DNA from 4 places in the Devosia sp. Soil_C_22 genome. Region 4 is predicted to be linked to each of the others. Evidence: predicted binding sites of a transcription regulator. Region 4 holds the regulator's gene; each other region holds the start of a gene.
What was found. The regulator LexA, encoded in region 4, represses DNA repair genes until DNA is damaged. The targets are predictions, from matches to a motif close to TGTTCNNNNTGTGTTCNG.
Positions count from the first base shown of each region.

Region 1: the regulator LexA is predicted to act here: its motif matches at 998-1,015, upstream of radA (DNA repair protein RadA).
Region 2: the regulator LexA is predicted to act here: its motif matches at 1,401-1,418, upstream of recA (recombinase RecA).
Region 3: the regulator LexA is predicted to act here: its motif matches at 938-955, upstream of AC3A6I_RS17835 (YifB family Mg chelatase-like AAA ATPase).

Region 1 is NZ_JBDGIY010000001.1:1,335,742-1,337,942, reverse strand. It holds gene AC3A6I_RS06325 (2'-5' RNA ligase family protein) at 1-4, shown strand, start outside; gene radA (DNA repair protein RadA) at 1,066-2,201, shown strand, end outside.
Region 2 is NZ_JBDGIY010000001.1:1,731,820-1,734,020, reverse strand. It holds gene AC3A6I_RS08255 (hypothetical protein) at 1-115, opposite strand, end outside; gene recA (recombinase RecA) at 253-1,329, opposite strand; gene araD1 (AraD1 family protein) at 1,574-2,201, shown strand, end outside.
Region 3 is NZ_JBDGIY010000002.1:160,288-162,488, reverse strand. It holds gene AC3A6I_RS17835 (YifB family Mg chelatase-like AAA ATPase) at 1-882, opposite strand, end outside; gene AC3A6I_RS17830 (substrate-binding domain-containing protein) at 1,093-2,037, shown strand; gene AC3A6I_RS17825 (sugar ABC transporter ATP-binding protein) at 2,106-2,201, shown strand, end outside.
Region 4 is NZ_JBDGIY010000001.1:1,899,668-1,901,868, forward strand. It holds gene AC3A6I_RS09040 (2-dehydro-3-deoxygalactonokinase) at 1-355, opposite strand, end outside; gene lexA (transcriptional repressor LexA) at 606-1,328, opposite strand; gene AC3A6I_RS09050 (molybdopterin molybdotransferase MoeA) at 1,465-2,201, opposite strand, start outside.

The DNA.
Region 1 (2,201 bases), 560 kb from region 4:
GTAACCGAACTAGGGAGCTTGGAGGGGGTGGGCCAATGCTTCAGCCAGGGCATAGGCCCCACCCCACCCAGTTCCGCTAGGCCGCAAGCGGCCAAGCTCCACTACCCTCCCCATCAAGGGGAGGGACACCGCGCAAGAACCGAAGCCTCTAAGCCTGTACTGGGGTTCTCGCCGGCCTCTCAGTCGGCTCTCCCTCCCCCTTGTGGGGAGGGGGGACCCGCGAAGCGGGTGGGTGGGGGTGGCCCCGCGCACTGGACCTGCGGAACAATCTTATCCCCCCTCCCTCGCCACCCATCATATCCTCCCCCCGTCCGCTGCACCGAAGCGAGATCATGACGAGTGGTTGGTGCGGTGGAGATTGGGTGGGTTGGCAGTCGTGCCGGTCCAGGCCCAAAGCACGTCGGCACGATCCGGTTCGCCGGGGACGCCGCTAGCAACGCGAGGAGATGCTCGATGCGGAGCGGGCTCCAGGGTCGAGGCTGCCACGCACAAGGCAGCCGCAACGTCGTGGCGGTGGGGCGGATGCCAGCCGTTACGGCCTCGCACGATCAGAAGCGATGCGGCACGGGATGCGCCCGGGCCCACGTGCCATAAGCCCAAAACCCCGATCGGCCGGCGAGGCGTGAGCCTCAATTACATTGCGGACTAACCGCGAGGGCAAACGCCTCGCCGGCACGTCGCTTGGTTCTTTGACATCCTCCGGGGCCAATGGCCGCCGGATGCATCGGCGTGGCCAACAGTTCGTCACGGACCATGCCACTCCGCCTCCCTCCCCCTTGCGGGGAGGGATCGAGGGTGGGGGTGGTGCGGTGATCACCGATGGACCCCCACCCCCAACCCCTCCCCGCGAGGGGGAGGGGAGCCTGCCGGTTCATGTGCACGATCGAAAGCCAGAGCCTCGACTCTTCACCTCCCCCATTATGGGGGAGGCCGGGAGGGGGCTGTCTGCCTCAGTGACGCACCGAAACCATCGCGTAAAAACTTATCCCCACCCCATCGTTCGCTTTTTGTTCTTGCCTTCCCCGCTACACTGGGGCTAACTGCAGGCCAATTCCGGGGCACTCGATGGCGCGTACCAAAACCTCCTATGTCTGCCAGGCCTGCGGGGCTGTTTCGGCCCGCTGGCAGGGGCGGTGCGAGGCGTGCGGCGAGTGGAACACCATCGCCGAGGAAATCGTCGACTCAGGCGTCGGCGCCGGGCCGAAATCGGCGACCGCGGCCGGCCGGCCGATCGAGCTCCTGCCCCTCGCCGGCGAAACCGAGACGGCGTCGCGCGTCGTCACCGGCATTGGCGAGCTCGACCGGGTTACCGGCGGCGGCTTCGTCATGGGCTCGGCCGTGCTGGTCGGCGGCGATCCGGGCATCGGCAAGTCCACCCTGCTGCTGCAGGGTGCGGCGGCGCTGGCCAAGTCCGGCAAGCGCGTCGTCTACGTGTCGGGCGAAGAGGCCGTGGCGCAGGTGCGCCTGCGGGCCCAGCGCCTCGGGCTCGGCGACAGCCCGGTGCTGCTCGCCAGCGAGACCAATGTCGAGATCATCCTCGCCACGCTGCAGAACGGCCCTGCCCCCGACCTCATCATCATCGATTCGATCCAGACGCTGTGGACCGACCGGGTCGAGAGCGCCCCCGGAACCGTCACGCAGGTGCGCACCTCGGCGCAGGCGCTGACCCGTTTCGCCAAGAAGTCCGGCGCCGCCGTGGTGCTGGTCGGCCATGTAACCAAGGACGGGCAGATCGCCGGCCCGCGTGTCGTCGAGCACATGGTCGATGCCGTGCTCTATTTCGAGGGCGACGCCAGCCACACCTTCCGCATTCTGCGCGGGGTGAAGAACCGGTACGGCGCGACCGACGAGATCGGCGTGTTCGAGATGTCGACCGGCGGCCTGCGCGAAGTCGCCAACCCCTCGGCCTTATTCCTCGACCAGCGCGACAAGGACGCTGCCGGCTCCGCCGTGTTCGCCGGCATGGAGGGCACGCGCCCGGTGCTGTGCGAGATCCAGGCGCTCGTCGCCCCCTCGCCGCTCGGCACGCCGCGCCGCGCCGTGGTCGGGTGGGATTCGTCCCGCCTCTCCATGGTTCTCGCCGTGCTCGAGACGCGCTGCGGCGTGCGCATCGGGGCCAACGACATCTACCTCAATGTCGCGGGCGGGCTGAAGATCAACGAGCCGGCCGCCGACCTCGCGGTTGCTGCCGCGCTGATCTC
Region 2 (2,201 bases), 170 kb from region 4:
AGGTCAGGTTCTGGTACAGGATCGGCGACACGTAGGCCGGCGCGATATCCTTGGGCGAGGTAGCGCAACCGGCCAGCAAGGTGCAGGCTGCGACGATCGAAGCAGTACGTTTCATGATATCCCCCAAACGCCCGACTCGTAGCGGGTATGGAGGTGCGCTCCAGTCCGGAACATTCCGTACGGGACTGTCCTAACGGTCGTACAAAAAGGGCGCCCCAGGGGGCGCCCGTGCATGGGACCGTGTGCGGGCGATCAGGGCTCGCCGTCGTCGCCCTCGTCGCCTTCGGGGCCGGTGAGCAGGGCTTCGGAGAGGATGCCGGCGCTCTCGCGTACGCCCTTCTCGATCTCGGCGGCGATCTGTGGGTTGTCCTTGAGGAACTGCCGGGAGTTCTCGCGGCCCTGGCCGAGGCGCTGGCTGTCATAGGAGAACCAGGCGCCGGACTTTTCGACCATGCCGGACTTCACGCCGAGGTCGAGCAGTTCGCCGGTCTTGGAGATGCCCTCGCCATACATGATGTCGAACTCGACCTGGCGGAACGGCGGGGCCAGCTTGTTCTTGACCACCTTCACGCGCGTCTGGTTGCCGATGACTTCCTCGCGCTCCTTGATCGCGCCGATACGGCGGATGTCGAGGCGGACCGAGGAGTAGAATTTCAGCGCGTTGCCGCCAGTGGTGGTTTCGGGCGAGCCGTACATGACGCCGATCTTCATGCGGATCTGGTTGATGAAGATCACCATGGCCTTCGACTTGGAGATCGAGGCGGTGAGCTTGCGCATGGCCTGGCTCATCAGGCGGGCCTGAAGGCCCGGCATGGAATCGCCCATCTCACCTTCGAGTTCGGCCTTGGGGGTCAGCGCCGCGACCGAATCGACCACCAGCACGTCGATGGCGCCGGAGCGCACCAGGGTGTCGGCGATCTCGAGCGCCTGCTCGCCGGTATCGGGCTGGGAGATCAGCAGGTCATCGACCTTCACGCCGAGCTTGCGGGCATAGACCGGATCGAGCGCGTGCTCGGCGTCGATGAAGGCGGCGATGCCGCCATTCTTCTGGGCCTCGGCCACCACATGCAGCGCCAGCGTCGTCTTGCCCGAGCTTTCCGGCCCGAACACCTCGACGATGCGGCCACGCGGCAGACCGCCAATGCCCAGCGCGATATCGAGCCCAAGCGAACCCGTCGAAATGGATTCGATCTGCTGGATGGCACTGTCGGCGAAACGCATCACCGAGCCCTTGCCGAAATTCCGCTCGATCTGGCTCAGCGCTGCAGCCAGCGCCTTGTCCTTGTCCATCGATCCCTCAACCACGCGCAGAGGCGTCACAGCAGCCATTATGGTGTCCCCTTATTCCACTTCGGTCGGCGCGGCGCAAACCGATATATGTCCATCGAACGTGCTTAGTTTGTTCTCATTTTGTTTCCAAATCGTCAAGGGGGTAAATTCGCTGTGCCCTAGTATGCGGGTGAGCCCGATTCGACGCCGGCGAGCCAGCTTTTCTGATCTACATCCAAAAACGCAATGCATCGGGCGGCGGGCCGCGCTATAGGGGCGCAAACGCTGAAAACGAGGGCAGCACATGCATCTGATCCAGTTCACGGACGAGCGCGGCAATCGCGCGGTCGCGGTCACCGAAGGCGGCACCACCAGCGTGGTCAACGGCGCGGCCAGCGTCTACGCGCTCGCCATCGAGGCGATCGAGCGTGGCGTCGACCTGCGCGCGGTGGTGATCGAGAAGGGGCTTGGCGCCACCGTGGACAAGGCGAAGCTCGCGGCCGAGGGCCGGCTGCTCGCTCCGATCGACCATCCCGATGCGGCGCACCTGCATGTCACCGGCACCGGCCTCACCCATCTGGGGTCGGCTTCGACGCGCGATGCGATGCACAAGTCGAACCAGCAGGCCGCCGAGGCACCGCTGACCGATTCGATGAAGATGTTCCGCATGGGGCTCGAGGGCGGCAAGCCCGCGCCCGGCCAGATCGGCGTGCAGCCGGAATGGTTCTACAAGGGCAATGGCAACATCGTCGCCGCGCCGGGCAAGCCCATCCCCTCCCCGGCCTTCGCCCAGGATGCCGGCGAGGAGCCGGAAATGGCCGGTATCTACGTGATCGGCAAGGACGGCACGCCGCACCGGGTCGGCTTCGCACTCGGCAACGAGTTCTCCGACCACGTCACCGAGCGGGTGAACTACCTGTTCCTCGCCCATT
Region 3 (2,201 bases), on a different contig from region 4:
ATGCGCAAGGCTGGCCTCGCCCGGCCGCACGCGCAGCCCGCCGCCAACCAGGGCTGCCATCGACGCCGAGTGGTGCGGCGAGCGGAACGGCCGCCGGTCGCTGAGCGCCCCGCCCGAGAGTTCTCCGGCGATGGACTGGATCATCGACACATCGAGCAGTTCGCGCGGGTTGAGCGGCGGCAGGATCGAGGGCAGCCGCGCCGCCAGCATGGATTTGCCGGCCCCGGGCGGGCCGACCATCAGCAGGTTGTGGCCGCCGGCCGCCGCGACTTCGAGCGCGCGGCGCGCGACCTCCTGTCCGCGCACATCGGCGAGGTCGGGCAACGCTGCCGGGTCGGGCTGGCGCCGCGTCGTCGGCCGCGAGCAGAGCTGGTAGCCGCCCAGGTGATTGACCAGCGCCAGCAGCGTATCTGGCGCAATGATCTCGAGATCGTCGCCGGCCCACGCCGCTTCCGGGCCCGAGGGTTCGGCGCAGATGATGCCCAGGTCGCGCCCCAGCGCCGCGATCGCCGCGGGCAGCACGCCGGCGGTCGGCGCCAGCCGCCCGTCGAGCCCGAGTTCACCCAACGCCACATAGCCTTCGAGCGCATCGGAGGGGATGGCGCCGATGGCCGCCATCAGGCCGAGCGCGATCGGCAGGTCGTAGTGGCTGCCTTCCTTGGGCAGGTCGGCCGGTGCGAGGTTCACGGTGATGCGCTTGGGCGGCAGGCTGAGGCCCGAGGCGTAGAGCGCGGCGTGCACCCGCTCGCTCGATTCCTTCACCGCCTTGTCGGGCAGCCCGACGAGCAGGAATTTCGGCATGCCAGGCGCAATCTGCACCTGCACGTCCACCGGCACCGCCTCGATACCCTGAAACGCCACGGTCGCGACCCGCGTGACCATCCCGTAAGCCCCCAACAGCCCGAGCGGACGCTATCAGGAGAATTACGGACGGCGCAAGAACGTTTAGGGAACGACGCGCAACACAACAACAGATCGACCGGCATCTGCTGCATGCTAACATGTTAGCGCTTGCGCCGATTGGGGGAGTTTCATAGCTTGGCCCCATGCTTGACGGTGAATGCACCGCCTGCATTTGAGGAGGACAACATCGTGAACAGACGCAGTTTCCTGCTGTCGTCGGTGGCGCTTGGTGCGCTTGCCGCGGCGGCACCAGCAGCATTTGCCCAGGAACTGACAATTCTCGGCTCGGTGCCGAGCCTGGGCTTCCCGTTCTTCGTCCACATGCTCAACCAGATCAAGGCTGAGGCGGGCACGCAGGGCGTCAACATCATCGAGTCCGACGGCCAGAACTCGGCGCCCAAGCAGACTGCCGACATCGAGGCGGCGATCGTGCAGAAGGTCAACGCCATCGTCATCTCGCCGCTCGACGTGAACGCGCTCGCGCCCGCCATCGAGCAGGCCGTGCAGGCCGGCGTGCCGGTCGTCACCATCGACCGGCGCGTCGATGGCGTGGAAGGCATTCTCGCCCATGTCGGCGCCGACAACGTCAAGGGCGGCGAGGCCGAGGCCCAGGCGCTGGTCGATGCCTTCCCCGATGGCGCCAAGATCTTCCACCTGCAGGGCCAGCCCGGCGCTGGCCCGGCGATCGACCGCAACAAGGGCGTCCACAACGTCCTCGACCCGGTCAAGGACAAGTACCAGATCATCTTCGAGCAGACCGCCAACTTCGCCCGCGACCAGGGCCTGTCGGTCACCGAGGCGGGCCTTGCCGCCAATGGCAAGCCCGATGCGATCATCTGTGCCAACGACGACATGGCGCTCGGCGCGGCCGAGGCGTGCGCGGCCCGCGGCTTCACCGACGTGAAGATCTACGGCTTCGACGCCCTGCCCGAAGCGCTGGCCGCCGTGCGTGACGGCAAGCTTGCCGGCACCGTCGAGCAGTTCCCGGGCGAGCAGTCGCGTACCGCCGTTCGCATCGCCGTGGCCTTCGCCAAGGACAAGACCGAGCCGGCCGAGAAGCTGGTGCTGCTCACCCCGGTGGTGATCGGGCCGGACAATCTCGACAAGGCCGAGCGCCTCGGCGAAGTCCAGTAAGCAGCGAGGGCGCCGCCGGTGGAACGATCCGCCGGCGGCGCTGCCGTTTTCCGACAAGGGGGTAGGCGGTGGCTGAACCGGCTGTTGCGCAAAGCTCGGCGCCGCTGCTCGTGGTCGACGGCGTCTCCAAGCATTTTTCCGGCGTCGTCGCGCTCGATGGCGTG
Region 4 (2,201 bases):
CGCCGACATCGCGCATGCACACGCCCGGCAGGATGCGCGGGTCGAGCTCGCCGGGCATGTCAGGCCAAACGGCCCCGTTGGCGAGCGTCCGCAAGTCGGCGGGGGCATCGAGATAGGGCGCTTCGATCCAGCCCTGGCGGGCTCCGGCCATGCCGCAGATCACCACCTCGCTGACGCCGTCGGCCTCGCTGCCGAGCAGCCCGGTCAGTACTTCGGGATATTGCTCGCGGCTCAGCCGGCCCATGCCGTCGGGCGAGGAGCGCGAGAACGCGATCTCGCCATCGCCATCAATGCCCCAGGCGCGCAGATTGGAGGTGCCCCAATCGACCGCGACCCACTCGACTTGTCCTGCCAAATTCTTCTCCCTGACGTGCCGGCGGAAGGCCGGACGTGGTGTCGCCTAAAGCGCGGTCGGGAAGGTGATCCACTCTCCCGGTAGGATCGCGCCGATGCGACCGCGGACGATGTGTCCGCGAAGCGCGCCGGAACCTAGCGTCTTTGGCACCAAGACCCTAGTGCAACTGTCGTCTATCGGCTCTGATTTCATAAGAAAAAAAGGGCCGGCGCGAAGCCGGCCCCAGGACCCGATTGGCGGTGGGTCAAACTCAGTATTTGCGCAGCAGCCCGACGAGACGGCCCTGCACCTTCACCCGGTCGGGCGGGAAGATGCGGGTCTCGTAGGCCGGATTGGCCGCTTCGAGGGCCACCGAATTGCCGCGGCGGCGCAGGCGCTTCAGCGTGGCTTCCTCTTCATCGACCAGCGCGACGACGATCTCGCCGGTCGAGGCCATGTCCTGCTTGCGGATGAGCACGGTGTCGCCATCGAAGATGCCGGCATCGATCATCGAGTCGCCGCGCACTTCGAGCGCATAGTGCTCGCCAGGCCCGAGCATTTCGGGCGGAATGGCGATGGTGTGGCTATGGGTCTGGATCGCCTCGATGGGCGTACCGGCCGCGATGCGGCCCATGACCGGGATGGAGACGGAGCGATAGGGCTCGTCGGCCGGCGCTGCCGCAGCCGGGCGGGGCGGAGGAGCGGCGACGCGGCCGAGATTGCCTTCGATAACCGACGGCTCGAAGCGCGCCTTGCGGCCGCCGAGCGAGGGGTTCATCGAATCGGGCAGCTTGATCACCTCGAGCGCCCGGGCCCGGTTGGGCAGGCGGCGGATGAAGCCGCGCTCCTCGAGCGCGGTGATCAGCCGGTGGATGCCGGACTTGGAGCGCAAATCGAGCGCGTCCTTCATCTCGTCGAAGGAAGGTGGAATACCTGACTCTTTCATCCGCTCGTGGATGAACATCAGCAATTCATGTTGCTTGCGCGTCAGCATCTGGCGGCTCCGGTGAGCAGAATCGGAACAAAGACTGAACGTGTTGTATCCGTTCCAGTTATGTTCTGCAACCGTGCGGTAAATATCCGGTTAGCGACGGGGTGCTGTCGGCGCCAAAACGTACGGGATTCCGGGGTTAGGCGCCCCAGTTGAGGGGGATGACGTCGACAATCTCGCCAGGCGGGACGCCGGGCGAATCCTCGGGCAGGACGATCAGCGCATCGGCCAATGCCAGAGAGCTCGAATGGCTGGAATCGGTCTCGAAGATCGGATCGACCTGCAGGAAGCCGATATCGTTGCGGCTGAGCGTGGCGCGCATGTAGTGGCGGCGCGGGCCATTGGCGGGCAGGCCCTTCAGCGTCGGCGCGCCGATGCGGGGCCAGTAGGGGTCGGCAAAGCCCGTCATGGCGCGCAGGGCCGGCTTGATGATGATGGTCGAGGTGACGAGCGCCGAGACCGGGTTGCCGGGGAGGCCGAAGACGAGCGCCTTGCCGCGGGTGCCGAACATCAGCGGCTTGCCCGGACGCATCCTCAGTTTCCAGAAATCGAGCTCGACGCCGAGGTCGCGCAACACTTCCTGCACGTAGTCGCGCTCGCCGACACTGGCGCCGCCAGTGGTCACCAGCATGTCGATGCCCTGGTCGAAGGCCGAGAGCAGGGCATCCTCGATCTTCTTCGTGTCGTCAGGCACGATGCCGAGGTCGATCACCTCGGCGGCGTAGGGCGCGAGCAGCGGGATAAGGCCGTAGCTGTTCGAGGCGATGATCTGGTCGGGGCCCGGCGTCGAGCCGGGCGGCACCAGCTCGTCGCCGGTGGCGACTACCGCGATGCGCGGACGTTTCGTCACTGTCAGCTCGGGGCGATTGGCGGAGG